DNA from 3 places in the Pradoshia sp. Z6_59 genome. Region 2 is predicted to be linked to each of the others. Evidence: riboswitches for the same ligand, from Rfam matches in the RefSeq annotation. Region 2 holds a riboswitch; each other region holds the start of a gene.

What was found. Region 2 has a riboswitch for cobalamin ahead of AC4D4B_RS05280 (ABC transporter substrate-binding protein). Riboswitches for the same ligand answer to the same signal wherever they lie in the genome.
Region 1: another riboswitch for cobalamin. It lies ahead of AC4D4B_RS16485 (FecCD family ABC transporter permease); the one in region 2 lies ahead of AC4D4B_RS05280 (ABC transporter substrate-binding protein).
Region 3: another riboswitch for cobalamin. It lies ahead of AC4D4B_RS01945 (ribonucleoside-diphosphate reductase subunit alpha); the one in region 2 lies ahead of AC4D4B_RS05280 (ABC transporter substrate-binding protein).

Annotation. Positions count from the first base shown of each region.
Region 1 is NZ_JBZCPP010000020.1:28,306-38,403, forward strand. It holds gene metK (methionine adenosyltransferase) at 1-1,100, shown strand, start outside; gene asnB (asparagine synthase (glutamine-hydrolyzing)) at 1,298-3,193, shown strand; gene AC4D4B_RS16460 (C39 family peptidase) at 3,190-4,041, opposite strand; gene AC4D4B_RS16465 (gamma carbonic anhydrase) at 4,145-4,675, opposite strand; gene AC4D4B_RS16470 (alpha/beta hydrolase) at 4,786-5,589, shown strand; gene AC4D4B_RS16475 (tetraprenyl-beta-curcumene synthase family protein) at 5,612-6,694, shown strand; gene AC4D4B_RS16480 (LLM class flavin-dependent oxidoreductase) at 6,722-7,723, shown strand; cobalamin riboswitch at 7,772-7,916, shown strand; gene AC4D4B_RS16485 (FecCD family ABC transporter permease) at 8,095-9,147, shown strand; gene AC4D4B_RS16490 (ABC transporter ATP-binding protein) at 9,141-9,932, shown strand; gene mnmM (tRNA 5-(aminomethyl)-2-thiouridylate-methyltransferase MnmM) at 9,974-10,098, opposite strand, start outside.
Region 2 is NZ_JBZCPP010000003.1:240,665-250,762, forward strand. It holds gene AC4D4B_RS05255 (iron ABC transporter ATP-binding protein) at 1-191, shown strand, start outside; gene AC4D4B_RS05260 (siderophore ABC transporter substrate-binding protein) at 494-1,522, shown strand; gene AC4D4B_RS05265 (antibiotic biosynthesis monooxygenase family protein) at 1,584-1,916, shown strand; gene AC4D4B_RS05270 (polysaccharide deacetylase family protein) at 2,069-2,758, opposite strand; gene AC4D4B_RS05275 (DUF6509 family protein) at 2,909-3,211, shown strand; cobalamin riboswitch at 3,246-3,440, shown strand; gene AC4D4B_RS05280 (ABC transporter substrate-binding protein) at 3,553-4,518, shown strand; gene AC4D4B_RS05285 (TetR/AcrR family transcriptional regulator) at 4,671-5,282, shown strand; gene AC4D4B_RS05290 (acyl-CoA dehydrogenase family protein) at 5,312-6,484, shown strand; gene AC4D4B_RS05295 (acyl-CoA dehydrogenase family protein) at 6,444-7,661, shown strand; gene AC4D4B_RS05300 (SCP2 sterol-binding domain-containing protein) at 7,766-8,131, shown strand; gene AC4D4B_RS05305 (AMP-dependent synthetase/ligase) at 8,808-10,098, shown strand, end outside.
Region 3 is NZ_JBZCPP010000001.1:390,171-400,268, reverse strand. It holds gene AC4D4B_RS01970 (MarR family winged helix-turn-helix transcriptional regulator) at 1-43, opposite strand, end outside; gene AC4D4B_RS01965 (branched-chain amino acid aminotransferase) at 220-1,323, opposite strand; gene AC4D4B_RS01960 (DUF6438 domain-containing protein) at 1,457-2,059, opposite strand; gene AC4D4B_RS01955 (YpzG family protein) at 3,138-3,290, shown strand; gene AC4D4B_RS01950 (ribonucleotide-diphosphate reductase subunit beta) at 3,337-4,389, opposite strand; gene AC4D4B_RS01945 (ribonucleoside-diphosphate reductase subunit alpha) at 4,406-6,670, opposite strand; cobalamin riboswitch at 6,837-7,018, opposite strand; gene AC4D4B_RS01940 (DEAD/DEAH box helicase) at 7,104-9,344, opposite strand; gene AC4D4B_RS01935 (YueI family protein) at 9,510-9,965, opposite strand.

The DNA of each region.
Region 1 (10,098 bases), on a different contig from region 2:
TAGCAAAGGATCCAAATGCAAGGGTAGCCTGCGAAACATCTGTTACCACTGGATTAGTTTTAGTAGCGGGAGAAATCACTACTTCTACGTATGTGGATATTCCAAAAATTGTACGTGACACAATCAAAGGGATTGGTTATACTCGTGCAAAATATGGTTTCGATGCAGAAACATGCGCTGTCTTAACCTCTATTGATGAACAATCTGCAGATATCGCCCAAGGTGTAGACCAAGCTTTGGAATCAAGAGAAGGCACGATGTCAGATGAAGAGATTGAAGCAATTGGGGCGGGAGATCAGGGTCTAATGTTCGGTTTTGCCTGCAACGAAACAGAAGAATTAATGCCTCTTCCTATTTCTCTTGCTCACCAATTATCTCGAAAGCTGGCTGAAGTTCGTAAACAAGATGTTCTGCCATACTTGCGTCCTGATGGAAAAACACAAGTCACAGTGGAATATGATGAAAACAAAAATCCGGTTAGAATTGATACAATCGTAATCTCTACTCAACATGACGCGGATACAACACTGGAGCAAATTAAGAAAGACTTAAAAGAACAAGTAATAAAACCGGTTGTTCCAGCTCACCTTATTGATGAACAAACTAAATATTTTATTAACCCAACGGGCCGTTTTGTTATCGGAGGTCCACAAGGGGATGCAGGCTTGACTGGCCGTAAAATTATCGTAGACACGTATGGTGGATATGCACGTCACGGTGGTGGAGCATTCTCTGGTAAAGATGCTACAAAGGTAGACCGTTCTGCTGCCTATGCAGCCAGATATGTAGCTAAAAATATTGTAGCAGCAGGTCTTGCAGATAAAGCAGAAGTTCAGCTGGCTTACGCGATTGGTGTAGCTCAGCCAGTATCTATATCCATTGATACGTTCGGTACAGGTAAAATTGAAGAGGAAAAATTAATTGAATTAGTACGTGCTAACTTTGATCTGCGCCCTGCAGGAATCATAAAAATGCTTGATTTAAGACGTCCGATTTATAAACAAACAGCAGCTTACGGACATTTTGGACGCAATGATTTAGATCTTCCTTGGGAGAAAACGGATAAAGTAGAAGTACTGCGTACGGAAGCTAACATCTAAGATAAACAGCATAAACATTTCTAGAAAGAGGGATAAGCCCTCTTTCTTTTTTTGTCTAAATATGGTAATATTAGGAAACTATGAAATCGGGTATAATGGATCGTATTTTGTCGGGACGCTAGCTTATATCTAAAATCTAATTCTTTGATATTTTTAAATGAAAAACAGTCGAAAGTAAAGGTAGTGAGTGAATAATAATGTGTGGATTTGTAGGATGTATGCATGATCACCAACAAGCGAATCAGGATTCAGAACTAATTAAAAGTATGAATGACTTGATTACGCATAGAGGGCCGGATGACGAGGGGTATTATATAGATGAACATATCCAGCTTGGTTTCAGAAGACTAAGCATCATTGATATTGAATGTGGACATCAGCCCTTAACGTATGAAAATGAACGCTATTGGATTGTTTTTAACGGAGAAATATACAACTACTTGGAATTGAAAGTAGTGCTTGAAAAGGAAGGCATGGCGTTTTCTACAAATTCAGATACTGAAGTAATCCTGGCGGCATTTGTTCAATATGGGGAAAAGGCAGTTGAAATGCTTCGTGGGATGTTTGGGTTCGTGATTTGGGATAAACAGGAGAAATCTGTTTTTGGTGCCCGTGATCCATTTGGGATTAAACCATTTTTTTATAAGGAAGATGGGGATAAGACTTATTTTGCCTCTGAGAAGAAAAGCATTATATACGCTTTAGAAAAACAAGAATTGGATCCTGTTTCTTTGCAACATTATCTTACCTTTCAATTTATTCCAGAACCAGCGACGATGACAAAGAATGTGAAAAAATTATTGCCTGGACATTGCTTTACAAAGAAAATTGGAGAACCTATGGAGATCCGTCAATATTGGAAAGCTGAATTCAAACCTATACTGCGCAGTGAACCAGATTGGATTAAAGAAATTCAAGATGTGATGTATGACAGTATTAACATGCATATGCGCAGTGATGTACCTGTTGGTTCATTTCTTTCCGGTGGAATTGATTCCACAATCATTGCTTCCATTGCTAAAGAAATTCATCCTGGAATTAAAACATTCTCAGTTGGATTTGAACAGAATGGTTTCAGTGAAATTGATGTTGCTAAAGAAACGGCTGACAAGCTTGGGGTAGAAAATATTAGCTATATTATTTCACCGCAGGAATATATGAGGGAACTGCCGAATATCATGTGGCATATGGATGACCCGTTGGCAGATCCCGCTTGTGTGCCTTTATATTTCGTGGCAAGGGAAGCGCAAAAGCATGTAACGGTTGTTCTGTCAGGTGAAGGAGCGGATGAATTATTCGGAGGATACAATATTTACCGTGAGCCTCAATCCTTAGCCATGTTTAATACAATTCCTGTACTTATGAAAAGAGCGCTAAAAAGAATTGCTGCCATGATGCCTGAAGGTGTAAAAGGCAAGAGTTTTATAGAGCGCGGCTGTACGCCGATTGAAGAACGCTATCTTGGAAATGCCAAGATGTTTATGGAGGAAGAGAAGGGGCAATTATTCAAATTATATAAATCAAAGCTGGATTATACTACAATAACACATCCGTTCTACGCAGAAACACCCGACTATGATGATGTGAGCAGAATGCAGTATATTGATATTCATACATGGCTGCGCGGAGATATATTAGTAAAAGCTGATAAGATGACGATGGCACATTCTCTTGAGCTTCGAGTGCCATTCCTTGATAAAAAAGTATTTGAGGTGGCATCCGGAATTCCAACTGATTTAAAAACTGCTCATGGAACGACCAAATATATACTTAGAAAAGCTGCAGAGGGAATCATTCCTGACCATGTATTAAATCGTAAGAAACTTGGTTTTCCAGTGCCTATCCGTCATTGGTTAAAAAATGAAATGTATGAATGGGCGATTACAATAATAAAAGAAAGCCAAACAGATCATTTGCTGGATAAGCAAGTCATTATGAATCTGTTCAATAATCATGTTACAGGTAAAGCGGACAATAGCCGTAAACTATGGACTGTATTGGTATTTATGATATGGTACTCTGTATATGTCGAAGAAAAATATCCTTTCCAGGCATTAGCTGAAAAGGATATGATAAGTGACCCAATCCATTAATCTTTATAGGTTATAGCCTGTTTTCCCATTTGCACCCACGCTTTTTCAAAATCAGCGGAGGGTGCTTTTTTATTTTTAATTCCTGTTAAGGGATCGTTAAAATAAATATAATCCTGATCATAGCCTGTTACTACGACAGAATGTTCCTTATAAGTAATTGATATTTTCCCATTTGGTGTTTTCCAAGTATGGAAATAGGATGGATCTAATTTTTTATAGGCTGTATTTATAATGACCCAGACTGGTCGATTAGTTGAGAGATATTTTTTAATTTGGTTGAAATTCCCATTGGTAAAATCGATTATTTTGCCAGGCATATAATGCTCAGCAAGTTTTTTTATAGGCTTATGATACACTCCAAGGCCAGGTTTATTAGTTGAATACATATCTCCAATAAATCCATCATTAGGATCACCGTAATGGATTTCACCATTTATTTTTTTTATTTTAGCTGGATTTTTTTTTATTTGCTGGGCAAGTTTTAATTTATCCGCATCCAATCCGGCAAATTGAAGAAGCATGGCCAGGCTAGTTACTTCACATCCTCTTGGGAGCTCGGGCAGCTGTTTAACGATCGGCACATCAAGAAGTACTTTATCTTTGGCAGGAGGTTTTGCAGGTCGATTATCATTGGTAATAGAATTTGTTAAGCTTACTGACTTATCAATCATATTATTAATTTGATGAGCAAAGGAGTAATTTGAGTTATAGACCTTCCAGCCTGTAAACAGGAAAGTGCCTATTAAAGAGATAACAATCAAAATAGATAGTGGCTGATATTGACGCCATAGGACCAAAATGATTGAAATGATACTAAATAACATGAAAATCAAAATGAAAGTATTCATAATCCTACTCCTGAAATTGATTTTAAAAAGGTGTATCATTTATAGCTAAATAATAAAGGGAATGGGTATACAATAAAGAGTATACCCTAATGAGGAATGATAATTAGTTATTCTCTTTTAAAGGTTGTATACTTGAATAATAGCGTGCTTTTTCTGCGTATTCCTTATTTATTCTTTCCATGTCTTTACGATCATCATCTGTTAATTCACGAATTACTTTAGCAGGTCTGCCGAAAGCGAGTGTGTTTGGTGGGATTTTTTTACCTTGAGATACTAAACTGCCTGCACCGATGAAGGCACCTTCTCCTATTTCAGCTCCGTCAAGAATAATGGAGCCCATCCCAATCAAAGCATTTTTCTTCACATGGCAACTATGGAGAATGACTTGATGGCCTATCGTTACATTATCTTCCAGTACTAATGGGTTATTGGGACTTTGATGGAGGACTGAGTTATCTTGAATATTAACATTTTTACCGATAATCACAGGAGCGACATCACCTCTAATGACTGTGTTAAACCAAACACTTGAATTTTCACCGATTGTGACATCACCGCTGATAACTACATGATCGGCTAAATAAGCAGTTTGATCGATGGAAGGAATTTTATCTATATATTGATATAATTTCATTACAAAACCTCCGTTTTCTACTGTAAAATAGATAGTTAATAAAAGTGTACATATAAAGCGGTACAGTGTAAATAAAATAAAGCTAAACATCATACAGGAGGAGTTCATCTATGAAAAAGTGGGAAGCTGAGGGGAAAGCCTATGGTGTAATCGTGATTGTTCACGGCGCCATGGAGCATTCAGGCAGATATAAATGGTTAATTGAAAGATGGCTATCAGAAGGGTATCACGTAATTATTGGAGATTTGCCAGGTCAGGGAATGACTTCACGTGCAAATCGAGGGCATATTGATTCATTTGAGGATTATATTGATGAGGTTGATTCATGGGTGAACGAGGCTTATACATTTGGTTTGCCTGTATTCATGCTAGGTCATAGCATGGGAGGACTCATCATCATTAACATGCTTCAACTTAAGGAATATAATTTAGCGGGTATTATCCTATCTTCACCATGTTTTGGAACATTAATTCACCCTCCAAAATTACTTGAATCCATGTCAAAGGTTTTAAATCTTGTTTATCCTACATATAAAAAACCTTCAGGATTAACTGTTGAAATGGCAACGAGAAATCCAGAAGTTATTGAATTTGATTTGAACGATTCACTCTACATCACAAGTGTATCAGTCAGATGGTATCGTGAATTAATTTCAGCTATGAAGGATGCCTTTGATTTTGATGAGGATTTCCCGGATATTCCTGTTCTTGTTATGCAGGCAGGGGACGACAAAATAGTGGACAAGGCTATGGTTAGAGAATGGTTTAACTACTTTCCGGCATCCGAAAAGCATTATAAAGAATGGCCTAAGCTGTATCATGAAATATTTAATGAGCCAGAGAGAGAAGATGTATTTCTATATGCAAAGAGCTTCATTGAAGCGAGATTGCGCAATATAGGGTATATCGTTTAAGGGGTTAGGAGATGGGACACAAATGAAATTACCCACTAGTGATATCAGCTTAGTAAAGAATGTATACAGAAATGTATTTCCGATTGTTCATCGGGAACTCGCGAGTTGGCAGGCAAAGGCAGAAAAAATCCCTAATGAAGAGCTGCGTACTCAGGCCTTATCCAGTATTGCCCACAAAACTTTCCATTGCGAGGGTGGTTCTATATTAGCTCTCGCAGCAGGTGAAAAAAAAGATGATGTCATTCGATTTATTGTTGCGTATCAAACCATCAGTGATTATCTTGATAATCTATGTGACCGCAGTACCTCACTTGATCCTAATGATTTTACGCTATTGCATCAATCTATGAAGGATGCTCTTAATCCGGAGGCCTTGACGAGAAATTATTATGAACTCAGAGAGGAGCAGGAGGATGGCGGGTATTTAGTCGAGTTGGTAAAAACCTGTCAATCTGTTCTGGCGAATATGGTGCATTACGAACATATCGAGCCTTATTTGAAAAAGCTTTGCACCTTTTATTGTGATTTACAAATACATAAGCATGTTAAATGGGAAGAACGGGTACATAGATTAGAAACCTGGTTCAATGAAAATAAACAGCAGCTTCCAGTAGGTCTGTCATGGTATGAATTCAGTGCTTGCGCAGGATCTACTCTGGGCATTTTTTGCTTAGTTTCATATGCAGTGCGAAAAAATTTCACTCAACATTTGGGAAAAGACATATATGAATCTTATTTTCCTTATGTGCAAGGATTGCATATTATGCTGGACTATTTTATTGATCAGGAGGAGGACCGCCAAGGCGACGATTTAAATTTCTGTTTTTATTACGAAACGGAAGAGCAAATGATTGAAAGACTTTGTTATTTTGTTGAACAAGCCAATTTAGATGTAACAAAAATACCGGATAGCAAGTTCCACAGCATGATTAACCAGGGGTTATTAGGTATTTATTTAGCCGATTCCAAGGTGAAAAATCAGTCGTCGGTTAAGAAATATACTAAAAAAATGCTAAGCTTGGGTGGCCGTTCAGCGTATTTCTTTTATTGGAATAGTAAGCTGTATCATGCGTTTAAGAGGATGAAGAAGAATAGGCGAGTCTAGCATTCAATACTAAGGGGATGGAGCAGAATGGTAAAGTTAAGTATTCTAGACCAGTCACCGCGCTCTGTTGGAGAGCCTTCAGAGCAGGCACTTGCTAATACGGTCAAACTGGCAAAATTGTCTGAGGAGTGGGGATACTCAAGATTTTGGGTCAGCGAGCATCATGATAGTCAAGGCTTGGCAGGATCTTCGCCTGAGATATTGGCAACATGGATTGCTGCTCAAACAGATAAAATAAGAGTTGGAACAGGCGGTGTTATGCTGCCTCATTACAGTGCTTACAAAGTAGCCGAAAACTTCAGAGTATTATCTGGTTTAGCTCCGGGAAGAATAGATTTGGGAATCGGCAGGGCTCCTGGAGGGATGCCAAGAGCAACACGAGCGTTGCAGGAAGGTAGAGTACAGGAACTGCATCGTTTTCCTGATCAGGTAGATGAATTATCCTGGTATCTCTATGATCAAATACCGGAATTGCATCCTCTATATGGGTTATCCGTGACACCTACCATTACGTCTCCGCCGGAATTATGGATGCTTGGATCTAGTTCTTCCAGCGCGGCTCTTGCAGCCCAAAAGGGTATACCCTATAATTTTGCTTTGTTTATTAACAGTGAATATGCTGAAGAAAATATGAAGCATTATCATGAAGCATTTCGACCTACAGAGTTAGTACAGAATCCATCGGGTATGGTTACTGTATTTACGGTTTGTGCGGAATCGGATGAAGAGGCAGAATATCTGGCTGGTTCATTGGATTTATCGATGCTGTTTCTTTCACAGGGAATTATAAGAGAGGGAACACCTCACCCAAAAGAAATTCATGAACTGTCATTATCGCAGTTTGAGAAAGCGCGGATCGATTACAACAGGAGCAAGATGATTATCGGTTCTCCTAAAACGATCGGGGAAAAAATTAGAGAGCTGAGTGAACGCTTCTTTACAAATGAAATTATGCTTGTAACGATCACCCATTCATATGAGGCTAAAGAGAATTCCTTTAGATTAATTGCCGAAGAACTGTTGAAATAATGGTGGATTTGATATTACTCAATCAATCTATTAGAATAAGAATGAAATCTCATAAATCACTTTAAAAGTGCCTCGGTACACGAGGGTAAAAGGGAAAACGGTTCAAATCCGTTGCAGCCCCCGCTACTGTACTTACTAAATCACGATTTGATTTAGTAAAAGCCAGGAAACCTGCTTTTAGAGTTTTAGTACTTATTTTTCGGAGGGAAAAGTAGGCTTATTGTATTCACAGGCGTGAAAAAGTGAATCCTTAGCTCAATACCATCCTGAGCTAAGGATTTTTTATGTGTTGAAGCTGTTTAATCTTGATTTAAAGTGCATGAATAATCCGAGGTTCGCCGTAGGAGTAAAGAGGAATTGAAGTATAAGCTATGAATAATAAAAATAGAACAACCGGTATTTATTTTGGGAGTATCCTGTTTTTGCTGCTCGCTGCGCTGCTCGGTTTGTTTATAGGCAGCGTGGACATGTCATTTAAAGATATTCTTGGAATTCTCTTAAAAAACGTGACCGGCCAGGAATCCTTCTATACCGGTCCAAAAAATATAGAAATGATCATTTGGAATATACGATTACCGAGGGTACTGATCGCTTTATTTGTGGGTGCCGCACTGGCACTTGCCGGTGCTGCCTTTCAGGGACTTTTGCAAAATCCACTATCTGATCCATATACGATCGGAATTTCTTCCGGTGCTTCGGTTGGGGCAGTGATTGTTCTATTCTTTAATATCGAATTTGCTCTTTTTGGTCAGTTCACCTTGCCGCTTGTTGCAATCGTGTTTAGTTTTATTACCTTGTTTATTGTATTTGGCATTACAAAGGCGGCCAGTGTTACCTATGCGAATGAGACCATTATTTTAGCCGGTATAATTATGAATTCATTCATTGGCGCTGTGGTCTCACTTATCATTGCGCTATCCTCAGGGGATCAAATGAGGGAGGTATTAAACTGGCTGATGGGCAGTGTGGCCATGAAAAATTGGGGGCACGTCAGTATATTGATTCCCTTTTTTATTATAGGAGCGTCCATCATTTTATTTCATTATCGTGAACTAAACGGGATGGCTCTTGGAGATCAATCCGCCCAATATAATGGAATCGATGTGAAACGAAAGAAAATAACGATTATTATTGGGGCAGGACTATTAACGGGTGCCGCAGTTGCTGTATCAGGAGCTATTGGCTTTGTTGGACTGGTTATTCCACATCTTGTTCGCCTGATTGCTGGTGCTGACCATCGCCACTTACTGCCGTTATCCATGATTATTGGAGGTGGATATCTCGTATTGGCTGACTTGATTGCACGTACGATTATCAACCCGCAGGAATTACCAATCGGTGTCATTACTGCCTTAATCGGTGCACCGGTATTTACTATCTTACTGATTAAAGAACGGATAAAAAGAAGGAATTTGACATGTTAACTGTAGAGAGCCTCAGTGCAGGCTATCATAAAAATAAGCGAGTGCTTCAGGACTTTTCTATTAAGGTTGAGAGCGGAGATTTTTTTGCTCTTCTGGGTCCAAATGGAAGCGGTAAGACGACATTGATTAAAAGTATATTGGGGAAAATGGAATATAAAGAAGGGACTTCAATTATTAATGGGAAAAGGACCTCATCCTATAAAACCGGAGAATTGGCTAAAATAGCTGCCGTGTTAAGTCAGGAACAGATGGTGGGAATAGATTTTACGGTGGAAGAAATCGTACTCTTAGGCAGATATCCTTATCAGGAAAAGGGATTTTTTAATCATTACCGTAGTGAGGATTACTCAATTGTTGATGAGTGTCTGGCTCAGACAAACACGCTGAAATTTAAATATACATATTTTTCGTCATTAAGCGGCGGGGAAAAGCAACGTGTCCTTTTAGCAAAGGCTTTGGCCCAGCAGCCAAAGCTGCTGTTTCTCGATGAACCTACAAATCATCTGGATGTAAAGCATACAATTGAATTGTTAAATCTATTAAAGAGGCTCCAGCTTCAAAATGGTCTGACGATTGTCGCTATCCTCCATGATTTAAACATGGCAGCTTTATATGCAGATAGATGTGCTTTGCTTAAGGATGGAAGGAAGGTGGCGGAGGGTGGAATAGATTTACTTTATGATGAAACCTTGCTTTCGTCTGTATACGAGGTAGATCTGGTAAGTCGCCCTCATCCTATTACGGGAACACCGCAAATCTTTTTTACTCCTGAAAACTATAAATGATTTTATATAAAAAGTGTGAGCTTCCGTGAGCTCACACTTTTTTAACGTTTTTCGATAGCGATAATAAATGGCGGGTTGTTTTTTTGATTCATAAATCGATATTCCAGCACATGGGCCGTATCCTGTGGAAGCTCTGTAACGAATTTGATTAATTCGTCACGTTCAA
Region 2 (10,098 bases):
TCTTGCATGATATCAACTTTGCTTCTGTATACTCTGATCGCATCGTAGCGTTAAAGGATGGGCGTCTGATAAAGGATGGTCCAGCGCATGAGATTATTAACTCAGAATCCTTGCGTGATGTATATGACATGCATATTCCTGTACAAGAGCAAGATGGATGTCGTATATGTGTATACTTTAATTCACATTAATTTCTGAGGAAGTGTTCCGGTAAATATTTTAAGATAGATCAGTAAGATCTTAATTAAGTTAAGTTTTACTAAATTTTTCAGAGGACCTCAAAGTAATTGATTATTTTGAGGTCCTTTGTTATGTTGAGTCACCTCCTAGCTATTTAAGATGCTTGGCTTGATTGACAGCTATGCTAAAAAAATTATCAAACACTTCAAAACTGTTGACATATTTTGTGATTCTCATTTAGAATGAGAATGTCGAGTGAAAATGATAATCGTTTTCAATTAAAAAAACAACGTATTTTAGGAGGAGACAAAGGATGAAGAAGTGGAAGTTATTAACTGCTATGGCAGCGTTAACATTAGCGCTGACAGCTTGTAATACAGGCGAAGAATCAACAACAGGAGAGTCTTCTGAACAAACAGAAGAAAAGGGAACTACTGAAAGTTCTCAATTCCCAATGACAGTGCCATCTTTAACTGAATCTCGTGAAGACGAAGAAGGTAAAAAAACTGCATTTGAAGATGTAACATTAGATAAAATGCCTGAACGTATCGTTACACTTGACTATGGATTCTTAGATACACTTGATGCAATGGGTGTTGAAGGAATCGTAGGAGTGGCTGCAGGCGGCGGTAAAGGCAATATGCCAGCGCACTTAAAAGAAAAATATGTTACTGATGGTGTTGCCGATGTAGGGACATTAAAGCAAATCGATTTTGAAGCAGTAGCAGCTGCTGAGCCGGATGTTATTTTCATCTCTGGCCGCCAAACACCGTTTTATGAACAATTAAAAGAAATTACACCAAACGTTATTTTCATCGGTTCTGACAACGAAAGCTACATAGACGGTGTATTTGAAACAGTAGATTTAGCAGCTAAAATCTTCGATAAAGAAGAAAAGGGCAAAGAATTGAAAGCTTCATTACAAGCGAAAGTTGATGCAGTAAAAGAAAAAGCTGCTGGTTATGAAAATGCATTAGTAGCGATGTATAATGACAAGAAAATCTCTGGTTTCGACAATGGTGAAGATTCCCGTTTCGCATATGTTTACAATGACTTTGGCTTCAAGCCAGCAACAACTGATATCGAAGCATCTTCTCACGGTTCTGATTTCTCATATGAGTCAATCCTTTCTGTCAATCCTGAAGTATTATTGATTATCGACCGTACAGCTTCTGATGTAGAAACAATTAAAAAAGATATTGAAAATGATATTATCAAAAAAACTAGTGCTTACAAAGAAGGCAAAATTGTCTACTTAGACGGTGTTAACTGGTACTTCTCAAGTAACGGTGTAACGACTGAAGCAGAAAAATTAGATGAAATCTTAAATGAATTAAAATAATCTTCATATCAAGGAGCATGTCTCAAGTGGGACATGCTCCTTTAATAAGGGGCGATTAAGTATGTTTGTTCAAATCCGTAAGTGGATAGTGACAGAGGGAAATTCAGACAAGGTATTGGAACGCTTCAGAAAGAAGCCAGATCAAGGTCCGTCGTTAATTGAGCAGCGTGAAGGTTTTATCAGCCGGGAGTTGTTAGTGAAAAAAACAACACGTGGGCAAGAGGAAGTTGTCATGATCATCCGCTGGGAATCAGAAGATGCATGGAAAGCATGGGAAAAGAGTCCTGAGCACATCGCTGGCCATAAAGCGAAAATCAAGGAGCACGGAGGTAAGCCACCAAAGCCAGAATACGTAATCAATATGGAACATGGCAATTACCTTGTAGTCGAATAATAAAAAACAAAACGCCCAAATGAAAAGGGCGTTTTTTTGTAAACTATAGTCGTGGGGAAAACTCTTCCGGCAGCGCTGCAACATATGCCTACATGCCCAGATATAAGTATAAAGAAATTCCAGTATGTTATGATATTCTTCATTTAATAAAATTAAAATTCCAGGGATGGTGTTGATTCGTCCATAATCTTGAAGGTATATCCCTTATGTTTCAGACGGCGAATAATTTCCGGAAGTCCATCCACGATTGTTGTATTACCGTTAAAATCATGCAGGAGGATATAGAGATTTTCTTTTTCATCTACCCCTTGCATAATTAATTTTAGTAATTTTTTTTCTGGAATCGGAGGATTTAATCCATCGTTAGCATCACAGTTCCAATCATAATATTTATATCCTCTTTTTACTACCTCAGTCTTTAATTGATCCATTAAATCAGTACCGGCATATTGTTTTGCGACATAATTATTTGAGCCGCCGGGAAACCGCAAAATTTTTGGACTTTCGCCTACTTCCTTTTTCAGGAATTCTTCCAGCTGATTAATGTCTTTGAAAAATGTATCCTTCGATCGATAAATTTTGGAATAATTATGAGAATAGGAATGCAATCCAAGAGCGTGTCCTCTTTTTACAATATCTTTATATAAATACATATGTCCAGGACTGGCTGTTCCCGTTACAAAAAAGGTTGCTTTGACATCCTGGACTTTGAGGATATCCAGGATTTCCTGTGTGATATTTGAGGGACCATCATCAAAACTGAGATAGGCTGTCTTTGCAAATGTTTCAGATGGAATGAGAAGCTGGATAATGAGCAATGTGAGAACAGATAGAGTACGCATAATAAACTCCTATGGGTTAAGTGATTTTAATATAGTTTTTGAATCTTATTAAAAAATATTCCTAAATGGAGCTGAATAATTGGGTAAAATGTTTAATAAAGAGATGTAACATGTATAATAGACATAAGCATTTTAGAAAGGTTGATAAAGATGATCGAGATACAAAGTTATACAGTTGAGAAACTGGAGGACCCATTTGGTATCCTTTCTGGAGAAAGGTTCGAATATTTGCTGGAGATTTCCGTTCCCGAGGAAGATGAACTATATACCGATAAGGGTCTTCTGTTGCGTGTTATATATGTGATGGATGAAAATCAGGACCAAATTTCAAAATATGAGTTTATAGAAAGTGAAACACAAAGTATTTTGGATTTTGAGCTTGAGGAAGATGAATTATCGATGGTTTTACAATTTTGCAGGGAACATACTGATGTTGAATATGAAGAAGAATAAAGAAAACACTGAAACTGATCATATAAAAAATATGAATATTGAATAATGTAAGAGTGCCTTATTTATTAGGATAATAGGGAAACCGGTTCAAATCCGGTGCAGCCCCCGCTACTGTATACGCGGATGAAATGATTTGTAAACCACCGGCTCCCGATTTAGAGCATGGGAAGGTAAATCAGAGTAAATTGATGCGTAGAGCCAGGAGACCTGCTCTTACTTTCGTATATACTATTTTTCGGAGGGAAAAGTGGGCGAGTCCAATCCTGTTACTTTAATATGGGTTTTCGCCTTAGCTTTTTTCGAGCTAAGGTTTTTTTATTATGTTGGAAAGGGGAATAACTATGTTAAAAAAGCGAAATCATTTATTTTTATTTATACTAGTGCTTATGCTGTCTATGTTAATGTTTGGGTGTTCGTCAACTAAAGATGACTCAAACCAGAAGAAAGAGAATTCTGAATCAACCTCCTCTGGCTTTCCTGTTGAGGTAAGAGATGGATCAGGAGAAAGCATCAGGATTGAGGAAAAGCCGGAAACCATCGTATCCTTGCTGCCAAGCAATACTGAAACGGTTTATGCACTAGGTATTGGAGAGAAAATCATTGGTGTATCAGATTATTGTAATTTCCCTACAGAAGCTGCTAATAAACCTAAGGTTGGCGGGTTAGAAATCAATATTGAAAAAGTGCTGGAATTGAATCCGGATCTCCTACTGCTTTCCGCCAGTCATTTTAATAATGCCAAGGATACCATTAAACAATTCCAAACAGCGGGTATTGATGTCATTATCGTACCTGACGCCAATTCGTTTGATGGTGCATATGGAACAATTGAATTGATTGCTAAAGCAACAGGAACATCAGACAAAGCTGATGAAATTATTTCAGATATGAAAAAAGAAGTAGCGGAAATTAAAGAGAAAGCAAACGCTATAAAAGATAAGAAGAAGGTTTGGATTGAAGTATCTTCCTCACCGGATTTATATACAGCGGCCAACGGAACCTATATAGACGAAATGCTTGATATCATTCAGGCAGAGAATATTGCCGCTGATCAAGAGGGTTGGGTAACAATGAATGAAGAACAAGTCATTGAACGCAATCCAGATGTTATTCTTACTACATATGGCTATTATATTGAAAATCCTGAAGAAAAGGTATATGGAAGAAAAGCTTGGTCCGAGGTACCTGCCGTTAAAAATAAGCAGGTTTATGATGTAGATAATGACACAGTATCAAGACCAGGACCACGTTTAACAGAAGGCTTGCAACTGATAGCTGAAAAAATCTATCCTGAGACATTTAAATAAACATTTCATTTAAGAGCTACGCCCATACACTTTGGGAGGCTCTTTTTTTGTCGAATAAAATAAATTAAATTTTCTGGCAATTATGTTGAAATTTCCCTTTTGTGCAGGTATGATGATACCAATACGTATTCGTACTCACATATGGGATTGGAATGATAAGAATGTTATATGTTAATGATCTGCCGACCGAAGCCAGAGATAAAATGCTATACGCAGCCTTGCAATTATTTACTACAAGAGGCTACAAGAATACATCAGTCCTGGATATAGTTGAGTATGCACATGTCTCGAAAACAACGTTCTACCAACAATTCGGCAATAAAGAGACGTTGATTGTTGCTCTTTGTGAAAGCTTGATTGGAGAAGTTGCAGAAGAGATTAAGCTTGCAGCCTTACGGGAACCACGAATTGGTTATAAAGCATATGCCGGAATTTTTCGCTATTTGGAAATTTGCTTTTCCAATAAGGCTGTTGCCAATTTTATTTTACTTGAATCAGTCGGAGTTTCTTTCGAAGTAGAACTGGTCAGACGTGAAGCACTTAAAAGTTTCGCGGATCTCATCTTTGTTTTTGCCTACCGGGAGTTTCCGGAGAATGTGAATGAACAGGAAGTTAAGATCATCTCTCAGGCAATGGTTGGAGCAATTAATGAAGTCGTCATTCAAAAATTCCGGGAACCAAATCATCAAAAGACAGATGTAGAATATCTTGCTAGATTATTAAACCGATTGGTCATGCGATCATTTAGCAGTCTCTCAAATTAATAAACTATTGATATGAAGGAGGGAGAAAGTTGGTTTCTTTTTTGCCAAGTGAGGAAGAAAAGGCATTTGTTAATGTAGCAAAGGATTTTGCGATTCAAAAGATCCGTCCCTATGCCAGGCAAACGGAAAAAAATCAGGGTGTAAGTAAGGACATAGTTAGAAAGTTGAGTGACCTTGGATTATTAAATTTAGAACTGCCTCAATCATACGGTGGGTTGGAATTGCCGCTCGTTTCCCAGATACAGATTGTTGAGGCGCTTGCCTATGGTGACCTTGATACTATTCAGGGGCTTCCGGGAGCCGGGGAGGGAGCTTCGTTTATTCGACTTAGAGAGGAACATAATGCATTTTCTTTTTATCAAGCTCAATGTGAAACGGGAATTTGTCCAACAGTCGCCTTTGTTTATCCAAATCAACATAAACTCCAAATCAAAAAAATAGACAATGGATACATCATTGATGGAGAGACGAGTCCGCTGAAAAATGCCAAAAAGGCTGAATATCTATTAATTGCAGGAACTGCTACTAATGGAGAAACAGTATTGCTCTGGATAGACCAAGAAAATAATCATTCATGGAAAGTGCTAGAAGGTGATTATCGTTTGGGGCTATTGAGTGCCGGCTTTTCAAGAATTCAGCTAAATGAAGTAAGCGTTTCCAACGAGAGTGTTTTGGCCAGTGGTATAGACGCTGAAAATTGGATGGATGAATCATTGAGCCGTATACGAACATTAGAGGCTGCCAAAGAAATTGGTGTTATGGCAGCTGCCCTTGATTACACAGCTGAATATACCTCCCAGAGAAAAGCGTTTGGGGTAGAAATTGCAAAATTCCAGGGTGTTTCTTTTAACCTTGCACAAATGGCTATCCAGACGGGTGCAGCAAGGCATCTTGTTTTATATGCGGCAAAACAAATTGATGACGGTGAATCTGATGCTGTTTTCCACAGTATCCAGGCACTTAACAAAGCACATCAATCGCTCCGATATGTAACAGATTCAGCTGTACAGCTCCTTGGTGGGCATGGATATGTTCAAGAGCATCCCGTAGAGAAATGGATGAGGGACGGTCAGGCACAAGTCGGCTGGTTTGAACAAGAGGGTGATTTAGAAATCAGAGCCGGAAACTGGATTATGTATGGTAAGGAGAGGGGGATGAGCCATGATCACATACGAGTTGACGCCGCATCAAAGTCAAGTTAAGGAAGTAGTCCATTGGTTTGCTGAAAATGAAATACGGCCGGTATCCATGATTGCCGATCAATTAAAGAAAGTACCGGATGATTGGCTGGATAAAGTAAATCAACTCGGAATTTCTTTAAGCATGTCTTCTTTCGGAGAGTCCACTGATGATAAAAAGAAAAAAGATTCTAAAAAAGCGAAGGAGCGCCAAGGAAATCGATTGGGAGTCATTGCCTCTGAGGAATTAGGCTGGGGAGATTGCGCGATTGCCTTGACGCTACCCGGGCCAGGGCTTGGAGGTCCGCCTGTTCAGCATAGTGGGACACCGGAACAAAAGGAACGTTTTTTATCCATTTTCTCCAGAGATGAGAAACCGAAGTGGGGAGCATATGCTTTGACTGAACCAGAGGCAGGTTCTGATGTATCCGGTTTACAGACCACAGCTGTTAAAGTAGACGGCGGTTATGTGATAAACGGACAGAAGATATTTATTACAAACGGTAAAAGAGCTTCCTGGGTTGTTGTATTTGCTACGGTAGACCGTTATTTAGGTAGAGCCGGGCATCGGGCATTCGTCGTAGAAAAAGATACACCTGGCTTTTCATGCTCGAGGCTAGCGGAAAAAATGGGCCTTCGTGCTTCTGAAACAGCAGAGCTTGTATTTGAGGATTGCTTTGTTCCGGACGAAAACCTTTTAGGTGGAGAAGAGGCCTATGTCAATAAAGCGGATGGATCAGGTGGTTTCAGAGTCGCTATGAAAACATTCGATAACACTAGGCCGATAATCGCAGCCATGGCTACCGGAATTGCAAGAGCATCCTATGAATATACATTGGATTTTGTGAAAAGAGAATATCCTCAGCACGGCAACCATTATCATCAAGCGCTTAGACTCCTCCCAGAGATGCAGCAAAAAATTCAGGGAGCTCGTTTGTTAACCTGGGAAGCCGCCTGGAAAGCAGATTTGGGAAAACCGAATGCAAAAGAAGCCGCCATGTGTAAGGCCTATGGTGGAAAGATTGCATTGGAGGTCACTTCAGCCTGTCAGGAAATACTCGGTCCATATGGTCTTGAGGGACATCTAGTAGAGAAATTATATCGTGACGCAAAAATTTATGACATTTTTGAAGGGACTAATCAAATTCAGCAATTAATCATTGCACGTCATCTGTATGAACCATATGGTATCCGCGTGTAATGATTTTATATACGTTCAGGAGGTGGTGAAACGGCAGGACAATAATTCTGCATCTAAATAAAACTGAAAAATCAAAAAATATTTTTAAAGGGAGGAATTTTAAAATGGGAAAAGCAATTGAAGATTATACATTAAGAGAGTCTTTTGAAAAAATTGAGGAAGCACTTAAAAGTGATCCTCAACCAATCCAAGGAATTACGACACGCTATCAGTTCACAATCACCGGCTCCGAAGAAGGAATCTATCAACTTAATATCCAAGATGGCCAGGCCGAGGTAGTCGAAGGAGAAGAAACACCAGCAGATTGTACACTCACCATGTCTGTCGAAAACTTCCGCCAATTCCTTCTCGGCAAACTAAACGGAACCGTAGCCTTCATGTCCGGCAAACTAAAAATCAAAGGCGACATCGGCAAAGCCATCAAACTAGAAGGAATACTGAAACAATATAACGTAAAGGAATATTTATAAGAAAGGCTGAGGCGACTGTTCAGCTCCGACAAGCATAAGAGGAGTCACGTAGGGAGGTGTTCTCCCTCCAGCAGCAGCTACACTTATGACTCGAGGAGCTAGGAGCCGAAGCTAGATCTCAAGAAAGGCTGGAGTGGCTTGCTCAAAAGCGAGGAGCATAAGACAGAGGCTCGTAGGGGATGAACTTCCCCCGCAGAGGCTATGCTTATGTCCCGAGCTTTTAGCCACGGAAGCTAGATCTCGCGAAAAGCTGAAACGATGTAAGGTGGACCAAAGACTAAAAACGCCACATCGTGTGGCAACGTCTTCGTGACCAACATCCTGTTGGCCTCCGACAAGCATAAGAGGAGTCACGTAGGGAGGTGTTCTCCCTCCCGAGTGGCTACGCTTATGTCCCGAGCTTTTAGCCACGGAAGCTGGATCTCGCGAAAAGCTGAAACGATGTAAGGTGGACCAAAGACTAAAAACGCCACATCGTGTTGACCCGCGACAAGCATAAGAGGAGGTGCTGCTACAAGAGAGTGCTCTTTCTCTCCTGCAGCAGCATCACTTATGTCCGAAACTGAATCAAACGATAGGCTGGAACAACTGTATAGATGATCAAAGAACAATAACGCCACAGTGTGTGGCAACGTCTTTGTGACTCTACGACGTTTAGGCCTAAGGGAGGTGTTTTATGAAACCTGCAAATTTGGTAGAGATGGTTTGGAGAACAGCCCAAAAAAATTCACAGAAGAATGGTTTTTTAGTAAAAGTAGCGGGTGAATATAAAGGGATCACATACAGGGATTTTTGGATACAGGTTTCACAAACAGCTGCCGGACTGGCACATTATGGGGTTGGTCCTAATGACCATGTAGCTATATTATCTGATAATAATCCTTATTGGGCCATAAGCGATATTTCAATTATTAGTTTGGGCGCAGTCAGTGTGCCAATCCATTCAACTTTACCATCTGATCAGATTTCTTACATTCTCAGTAATGCAGATTGTAAGTTTCTTTTTGTAGAGAATCAAAAGCAACTGCAAAAGATTCAAGGCAATTCTGCTTTCGAAAAACTGATTATCTTTTACCCCGGTGATTCCTTAGCAAAAGAGAAAGAAGATATGCTGACAATGGAGCAATTAATGTCAGCAGGTGAAAAACATCCTTTAGTTAACTGGGAAGATGGCTTCCAGACAATAACGAGAGAGGATTTAGCAACGATTATTCATACCTCGGGAACAACCGGTTATCCAAAAGGTGCGATGTTAACGCATGGAAATATTTTATCAAATGTTGAAGGCGTTCAGTTTTGGGTGTTGGAGGCCCGGCCTGACGACATCATGTTATCCCACTTACCACTATCCCACATATTTGAACGTATGGCAGGTCAATTTTTTCCTTTGTCAGTTGGTGCAACAATTGCTTATGCAGAAAATATTGATACCGTACAACAAAACCTTCTAGAAGTACAACCAACCGTCCTAGTCAGTGTCCCATTGTTATTTGAAAAAGTATATGCCCAGGCTCAAAAGATGGTCGAATCCGGTACCCCTATTCGCAGGAAAATTTTTGACTGGGCACTTAGAGTCGGAGATACAAGATATCAATATTATTTATCCAGTGCTACAGATGTAATGGTTCGTAAGAGTGAACTACCGAAAGAGTTTAGGAGAAAGTGGAAAATAGCTGATAAACTTGTCTATCAAAAAGTAAAAAAACAACTGGGTGGAAGAATCAGAGGCTTTATATCAGGTGGAGGAGCTTTAAATCCGGAAATCGGAAAGTTTTTCTGGAGTGTTGATCTTCCGGTCCTTGAAGGATATGGTCTGACAGAAACCTCCCCCGTTATCTGCGTAAATCCATTTTCCAGAACCAAAGTTGGAACAGTTGGAAAACCATTGCCCAACCTGGATGTCCATATCTCAGAGGATGGTGAGGTACTGGTTAAAGGCCCAAGTATCATGAAAGGTTACTATCATG
Region 3 (10,098 bases), on a different contig from region 2:
ATATACTTTCAAATTCTTCTATTTGATTCTCTTTTCCATCCATCCTATATTGCCCTCTCTCACATCGAGAATAAATTTAATTTTTTCGCTTAATTATTATACCATATAATAATTAAACACTTTAACTATTTTTTATATACACTTTCCAAATTAGTATCCACCAAACAAAAAAATGCAAAAAAAAAACCGTGGTTACCCACGATTTTCTTTAAAAACTTATTATTTATACGCATGTATCTGGCTTTCTTCTTTGACTTCCTTTATCCAATTGAATGGATCTTCTACTTTACCATTTTGTATCCCTGTGATGGTATCATATAATTTTTGCGTTAACGTTCCTATTTTCCCTTTGTTGATGGTTAAAATTTCATTATCCCATAATAATTCACCAATTGGCGAAACTACTGCTGCTGTTCCTGTCCCAAAGGCTTCTTCCAATCTCCCATTTTTATTAGCCTCAATAATCTCCTGCATAGAAACTCGACGTTCTGTAACTGGGATGTTCCAATGTTGTAATAGCTGAATAATTGATTGACGAGTCACACCATCCAATACACTGCCGTTTAATGCAGGCGTGACAACCTCACCATTTATTTTAAAGAAGACGTTCATGCTTCCGACTTCTTCGATATACTTTTTCTCAATTCCATCAAGCCAAAGCACCTGTGAACAGCCAAGTGCTTCTGCCAGCTCCTGCGCTTTAAGACTGGATGAATAATTACCGCCTGTTTTGGCCATCCCTGTACCGCCCTTTACAGATCGTACGTAATCTTTCTCAACACCAATTCGAACGGGATTGATTCCCTCTTTATAATACGCTCCCACTGGTGACAAAATGATTATGAACTGATAATGCTTGGACGGTGCAACACCCAAATAAGGTTCTGTTGCAATAATAAACGGCCGTATGTATAAAGAAGTACCTTCCCGGTCCGGAATCCATTCACGATCAATATCGATTAGGATTTCCAATGCCTTGATAACAAACGACTCATCTATATGGGGGATGCATAAACGATCATTAGATTTGTTCATCCGTTCAAAATTCTTTTCCGTTCTAAACAGAAAAACCCGATTATCGTGAGTACGATATGCTTTTAGCCCTTCAAAAACCGTTTGTCCATAGTGAAAAGTCATACAGGAAGGCTCTAGTGTAATAGGTTGATAGGGAATAATCCTCGGATCATGCCACCCACCCAATTCTTCATCATAATCCATAATAAACATATGATCCGTAAAAATTCTTCCGAAGCCAAGTGTTTCAGGATTGGGCTTTTCTTTTTTATAATTGGTTTTTGTGATAGAAATTAGTTGAGTATCCATGTGATGTCCCCTTTAAATTGTCAGAATAATTAATAAAATTAATTGTACTCCTCAAATTGGGAACCTGCAAGTAGCAAGCTTAATATTTATAAAAATAATCCAATTCAACGACTATTTCTTATAATCAAATGTTTTAGCGCTCCGAGCTCATAATGATATATGGATGTATACGACCTGTACTATCTTTTCCTAACTTATCAATCTGCCAGTTATGATAATTAGCCTCATTCACATTAATCATTTGAAATGCATCAGCTTGATTGGAGCTGGATATTACATATTCCTCATGTGAGTTTGACTTTCTTTTAATATGGAAGAGATAGAGAGGTTGTTTAATTAAATTCTTTAATCCCAATAATTCTTCCATTTTCCTTTCAAAGGCATCCAATTTTTTTAAAGTATGCTTACTATTTTCACAAGCAGCATCCTCGTCACCCAAATCATGTACTACTGTCTTATGTTCGCCAAATTGATATACCAATCGGGTAACACAAGTCGGGCTATCTGGCACAATTTGTGCAGTAGTATTATAGATGAAGTTTTTGTAATCGAATGACAGCAAGAGATCTTCAATTTTTTTTACTCTTTGCTTAGAAACCGTAAAGTTCTTAACGCCTATATATGAAACATACTTCTCACCCTGCCAACTTACATGCCCTTCACTTGTGATGGTTGCCTGATAAATCGGGGATTTGCCAAGACATGATGTCCGCGAGATGGAAAATTCTTTAAACAACTTTTCATTTCCTCCTATTAGTCCAAACTGATTCTTTAGAGTGCTAGATGTCTATATATATTTATCACCGTGCTCAAATTTCAAACATTTTCCAGATAAAATAGTCTACCATATATACTATGAAAGACCAATACCACTTATAATAATCCAACTGACACATTAATTAAAGACCAAAAGTATCTATTTAAGGCCGGCTATCATACAAATAATATGAGTTAAATTTCCTAATTTATATAATATGTCTCTTTAGATATAAGTTATCATACTTTCGGGAGAGCGTATTTTACTTGGTGAAGAAATTGAATAGAGAATAAGCTGATCTTTCTTGACAATATCGAGGAATGTTTCTGTATGGATTTCTGCCAATAAATTAAAATCAATCACTAAGCTACTATAACACATCTGTATAAAATTGATGTTTCAGATAAATATGCTAACTTTAATTTTACGAAAATTAGAAACAGCAATCTTTCTTTTGGACAAATTTTATCTGAAAGAAGTGCTGGCTCATAAGCAGAAAACAAACTATAAGAAAGCCCGACTTTTATTCAATAACACATTTACTTATACAGGTTCCGCAATAAGGATAAATCGATGATGTGTTACATCAAAGTACCCATCCGCCTGAATAATCTGGTGGATTATATATCATACATCCAAATAATGATCCAACTCAAAACTCGGTACTTTCCAAGGTATGGCTTTTAAAAATGATAAAAGCACCAACGTCATATAAACATTGGATTAGATAGGCTTCAGGCTATAAACAACAGTCATATCATACTTCCGGACTTCTTTCAGTGCTATTTCATCGAATTTTACCCTTTAACAGATGATTTTATAAATCATTCTGTCAAAATGGGAGACCCGGCATAGTTTTCTCCGTTATTATTGTTCATATTCCAAATTTCGCATAATTATCCCACCATTAATATCCATATTATATATATTTTATCATAATATAGAAAATAATTCGTGAACTTTTTCCGAGATTAAAAGTCACTCATTTTGTATATCCTATACTTGATGTCCTCAAAAAGGGACATCAGAACGTATCCTACTGATGGGGTGATAAGCAATGAGTTACCGGAATCATTTAGATCCACACTCTTCTCTTTTTCACCATAACTGGACAAGGCGGAAACGCTCAAAATCACAGGTTAACGGACATACTGCAATGTCCCAAACCAATATCATTTTGAGGAGCAATGCGAAAGCTCACCGCTGGTAAGGATGCTTTCAAGCAAAAAGACGCCGTAATTGGCGTCTTTTTTACATTACAATTCATCAAATCCATTTGTATCTGTTGTTTTTGTATACTGTCTTGATTTCTGCTCAAAGAAATCCGTCTTGCCTAAATCCACTTCCTGATACGCAACAATCCATCTTAATGGATTTTTGTTCGGAACCTCTGGAAATGGAGATCTTCCATACCCCAATTGATTACAACGCTTATTGGCCATAAATTGGATATATTGTTCGAGCTCAGCCATTGTAATTCCTTCAATTTTATTCCCAATAACTTTATGACCCCATTCAATCTCAAGCTCTGCTGCAGTTCGGAAGGTTTCAATCGCAAAACTTCTCAATTCTTCTGTATTTGTTTCGGGATGTTCAGCCAAAATTTCTTTAAAAATCTTCTCAAACAGCCCAACATGGATCTGTTCGTCTCGATTTATATAATTAATCATCGTCGAAGTTGCCACCATCTTTTGATTTCTGGCCAAATTATAAAAGAAAGCAAAGCCTGAGTAAAAGAAGAGCCCTTCCAGGATTACATCATAGATAATCGATTTAAGCAGATTTTCGATAGTTGGATTTTCTGTGAAATCTCGATAGCCATCAGTAATAAAATCATTTCGTTTACGCAAAATTTCTTCGGTTCTCCAATATTCAAAAACTTCATCTTGCTTGCTTTTCTGAACAATAGTTGACAATACATAGGAGTAGGAATGGTTATGAATAACTTCCTGCTGCGCCAGCATGATCATCAAGGCATTCAGTGATGAATCGGTTAAATAGTCGGCGACTTTACTGGCATAGTCAGACTGGATACTATCAAGCAATGCCAACAAGCCTATAATTTTCAGAAAGGATTCTTGTTCAATTTCCGAAAGATTTAGAAATTGTTTCGCATCATTTACCATATTGATTTCAAAAGGTGTCCAAAAATTAGATAGCATTACTTTATATTTAGGATATGCCCATGGATAGCGAACATCGTCCCAATTTAAAATATTCGAATTTCTGCCATTAATAATGCCTGTTGAGCTATTCGGTGCATCCCGATCGACTAATTTACGTTTTTCCACTATTGTTTTTGTATCCATTATATTTCCCCCATCCTTATTGGCAGCTTTCGCATTCTTCTATAACAGCGCTTGATGTAGAACGTACATAGTATGTTGTTTTTAATCCGGTCTCCCATGCAAGCAGATGCAAGTCTAATAACTCACGTGCTTTAATATCGTTACGGACATACAAATTAAACGAGATTCCCTGATCGATATGTTTTTGACGACGTGCGTTTTGGAGAATACTCCATTTTTGGTCAATTAAATAAACGGATTTATAATACCACATCGTCTCCAGATTCAAGTCAGGTGCAGTCACTGGAATGCGGTAATTCTTCTTCTCTTCGGAATATTCCCTTCTGAAAATCGGATCAATTCCGGATGTAGAGCCGGCAATAATCGCAGTTGAAGAATTCGGTGCCACGGCCATAAGATAGCCATTTCGAATTCCGGATGTATGCACTCTGTTTTTCAATTGATTCCAAGCATCTGAATCATAGCCTCTTTGGTCAAAATAAGATCCGGTCTCCCAATCAGATCCTTCAAAAAATGGGTAAGCACCTTTTTCACCAGCTAAATCCACACTTGATTTAATCGTTAAATAAGCGATTTTTTCATATAATCGGTCACAGTATTCAACGGCTTTCTCTGATTCCCAGGCAATGCCCTCAAGCGCTAATAAATGATGCCAGCCAAATGTCCCAAGTCCTATAGCACGATAATTTTTATTCGTTATATTTGCCTGAATGACCGGGATATTATTTAAATCAATGACATTATCAAGCATTCTCACCTGTATCTTAATTAAGCGTTCAAGGACATCTTCCTTTACAGCTTTGGCAAGGGCGATAGACGAAAGATTACATACAACAAAGTCACCCGGTGTTTTTTCAATAATAATTTTCCCATCCTCGGTTCTTTGTTCAATAACTTTGGTAGCACTTTGATTTTGCATAATTTCCGTACATAAATTACTGCAATATATCATTCCTTTATGGCGATTAGCATTAGAGCGGTTGACCGTATCCCGATAAAACATATAAGGTGTTCCTGTTTCAAGCTGAGAAATCATGATCGCCTTAAACACTTCAATGGCAGGTATTTCTTTTTTGGAAAGCTGCGGATGATTGATACATTCAGTATATTTTTGTCTGAATTGGCCATCCCCTGCTTCTTCATCAAAATAATCTTCAAGAGAATATCCCATTACTTTTCTTACTTCATACGGATCAAATAAATACCAGGTACCCCGCTCCTTGACCATTTCCATAAATAAATCCGGAATGCATACACCAGTAAATAAATCATGCGTTCGAAAACGTTCATCCCCATTATTTAAACGCGCTTCGAGGAAGGCAAATATATCCTTATGCCAAACATCCAGATAAACTGCAATGGCACCCTGTCTTTGGCCCAGTTGGTCCACACTGACGGCGGTATTATTTAATTGCTTCATCCATGGTATAACTCCTGAGGAAACACCCTTAAATCCTTTAATATCACTGCCTCGCGCTCTAATTCCCCCTAAATAAACACCTATTCCTCCGCCATTTTTAGATAGATTGGCAATATCGGTGTTTGAATCATAGATACCTTGTAAACTATCATCAACAGTATCGATAAAACAACTGGATAATTGGCCATAGCTTTTCCCAGCATTAGCAAGCGTAGGAGTTGCCACCGTCATATATAGATTGGATAAGGCCCAATATGCTTCTCTTATTAATTCGATTCGCTGTTCTTTAGGCTCATTGATCATTAAAGTCATGGCAATAATCATAAACCGTTCCTGAGGAAGTTCATATAAGCTTCCATGATGAGATTTGGCTAAATAGCGATCTGCCAGTGTCCGAATGCCAATATACGTAAACAACTGATCTTTTGATGGATCGATGACTGCTTCGAGTTCATTGATTTCGTCTTCCGTATATTCATTTAACAATGCTGGATTATAAATCCCCATATCAGTCAATAGTTCAACAAGCTGATGAAAGCTCCCATATTTATGTGTTAAATCATATCCCCGGCTCTTTGAAGCTTTATCATATAACTGGTCTAAATAAATAGTTGCCGCTACAAATGTCCAATCAGGTTCATCAGCAGATATACGCTCTACGGCGCTGAGTACCAGTAAATTTACCAACTCTTTCTTGCTATAGTCAGACTTATACTCAAGTGCTGTCTTGATTTTTTCTAAGTATTCCTCTGCTGAATAGATAGATGTATAAGAACTAACACATTCCTTTATGTATGTTTCTATGCTTTTTAAATTTATAACTTCCAGACTTGCATAGTTTGATTCGTAAGATACTGCCATACTAAATTCCCCCTTATTGTTTGCCGATAAATCGATTAAAAACGTCTGTTCCCTCCACGCAAAAAATCCCATTGCCTAAAAATAAGCAATGGGAAAGAAATAATAACAAGATCGAACTGTTCAATATTGCTATTTCATCCGTTCCACCTTCATTGCTCCCGATAAAGGCAAACCAGTGAAAAAGGCAGGTCTCCTGACTCATGCTTCGCTTTACTCTAAGTCCTTCCCATAGATTTCTCTACAGTGGTTTACTTATTTCATCAGCATTTACAGTTGCGGGTACAGTTCCGGATTTTAACCGGATTCCCTATTAAGTCGAATTACGACACCTTAAACACGTTAAACTCAATATATAGTATTTTAATTTAAAACAATAACAACATATAGAATTATAAATCTTATATGTGAAAATAGCAACTAAAATTCCGACAATTTATTTAGGCAATTGCTGGAGAAATTGATTGATAAATGCTTCGGATTTCAATCGAATTCCAATGTATGGTGGATGAACACGTTTATTGGCTTCAAGAGGAACCCCCAACCACAATACTTTTTGGTCAAGGATGACAAATGTGAAGCTTGGCCCATTCTGAAGATGGATATCCGGATCCAAATAGGAATGGGAATCTGGAGAATACATCATCAGTCTTGTTCTTGAGTTCCTCGTCTTCACTCTTTGAACAAAATCCGATGATAACACACTGGAATTTGGCAAGGAAAGGATAATGGAAGATTGGGCTTTTTTTAAATCCTGATAGAACCCTTCCAAATTTCTTGCATAAATCCATTGTAATTTTGGATGATGGTTGGCAATCCATTTGCCTATTTGATCCATATTGACCATTTGATTCCGTTTCATTTGATATTGAACGAGCTGATGAAGAGTTTTTGTATGCGAAACTTTTGATTCTATAAACTCCACATCGCTGACATGAATCAGTTTCCCTTTTGTTCTGGTAATTGCAACATTTAACAGCCGTTCACTTTCCCTGCCCGTTAAAAGCATCCCTGCACGATTTTGCGGATAACTATCCACACTATCAAATACCATTACTTCCCGTTCACTTCCCTGAAAACGATGGACAGTGGCAGCCAATATATCATGCAGGCCATTCTCTTCCTCATACAGATCTTTAATTAATGTTTCCATCAATTGTGCCTGCGCACGATAAGGGGTTGCATAACCGATTGATTTACTCCCATTGCTGTAGGCTTCATGAATAACCTGAAAGGATAACAATAGGTTCATCAAATTCATTCTAGAACCAGATGAAGTGCCCGTAAAGCAGTGTTCCCCTGTGAAGCTTGTATTTAACAGCACGGAAGCACGATCTACAAATGGTGCTTTTGAAACGATATCTTTTTTGTTTATATGAACACTTGGATGATCGCCAACCAGTGAATTATAGACATATTGGTTCGTAAAAGCGGAGATATCCGGATGCATTCTCCTCTGTTCCCTTAATAAAAACAGATGAGTATGAAGTTTTCCCCCTCGTGCAATATCAGCAACACCGGCACGGTGGAAGATATCCTCCTTCAGCCAGCGGTCTACAAGCTCCCCCCTCGAAACCGCAATAGGGGGCAATTGTTTAAAATCTCCACAAATAATACAACGCTTTGCGAGTGAGCCGGCAAAGGCAATTTGCGGGATAAAAGCCATACTCGCTTCATCAATGATAACTAGATCATACTCTTGTTCAAAAATACTCGGGTCCATTGCTGCTTTCGCCAAGGTAGTCCCAACAATGAAGGCATTTTTTACTAAATGAATTTCTTTTTGCCTTATTTTCTCTAAGATTCTGCCCAGTTTCTTTTCAAGGTCTAATAGCTGCTCCGAGTCACGTACGCTGAAAGACAGAGACAAATCTTTTTTTAGCAGTTTCTTTTCTTCAGCAATCGAATCCCTTTCCTTCACTAAATGTCCATCATGACTTTCCAATAATTTAGCCGGCAATATATCCCCATGCATCAGAAGACCCTCACCAGTTTGAGAGCCGTAACGTAAAATATCTCCTTCATGAAAACGATCCGCTCGTTTAACAAATGCCGTAATTTCGGCAAGCAGGACATCCACAGCCTGATTACTGTGAGAGAGAACTAATATACGTTTCTTTTTAAAATATTTATTGGCTGCCGTTCGTGCTAAAGTATACGTTTTTCCTGTTCCAGGCGGTCCCCAAACATATGTGACCGGGTTATATTTTGATCTGGCATATAATTCGCGTACCGCGCTTTTACTTGTTTTATCCGTTCGCTTATCAGGCATGGAAGGCTCCATGATCCGTTTAACCCGACTTCTTTTCCGTTTGCTTTTCCTTATATCATCCAGTCTTTCAATTAGCTGATCTAAAAGTTCCCATGGGTCATGATAAATCGTAGCCTCCTCAATCAATTCACCTATTGATTGTTCAAGAGACAGAAGCAAACTATTGCCCTCAGAAGATAGGATTCTTGCATCAAACCGACTACCGCCCCATTCCAGCTTAGCAATCGTTCCAACAGGTATACGCAAAATACTGGATGACTCAAAATAGTACGTAAAAGAATCACCTGACATAATCTTATTGCCATTCATCAGGTGATAGCGGGTACTTCCATATTTTTTTAAATACTGAATCTCTTCTTCCAGTGCTTCCTGCCATTCTTCAATATATTCTTGTGTTGAATTCATTCTTTGTGCCCCTCAAATCATAAACCTAAATTATCTCTAATTCGATAACTATATCATACAAACTAAAACTAGAATAGTCGACGGCACATACTCACGTAACCGAAACATGCATCCAGACACCGTATTGTTTCTCGTATTAACGGGTGCACAGTTATGACTTTTTGTTTATGATTTTTTTGTAAAGAGTTGCTTAAGTGATTCAAAAAAACCTGTCTTTTTTTCTGTCTCCTCAGCGTTAGTTTCTTCCTTTGCCGGTTCTTCTAACGTAATGTTATCGTTATTAATTGCATAATCGTAAGCCAATACCAACCCGTTTGGGGAATTATAGTCTTTATTAGTCACGATTTTAAATTGAATCCCATGTTCATCTGCTGCTTTAACGAATTTCGATAGATGGGAATAATTAATGTGGCCATTTAAATAAAGTTTGGCGCCCTTATTTTTTTTCAATAGGTCAATAAATCCATGTGGGATTTGTTTTTGAAAAACCTGAGCCTGTGTTAATGCGACAACCACACGTTCACGTAAGCTCCCAAGGAATTCTTTCCGTTCAGCAGGCTTTATTTCTTTAACGCCGTGTATCCCTTCCTGTAAGTAATCATCTACTGTTTTCTTATTCATTTTATTTCCTCCTTGAATACTAATTAACATATGTAAATCGTTCTTAACTTGAGCTTATGTATTAGTTTGGTTAAATGCCTTCTCAACGATTCCCTATTCAGAAAACCTGATTATTATCTTTACTATTTTTTGA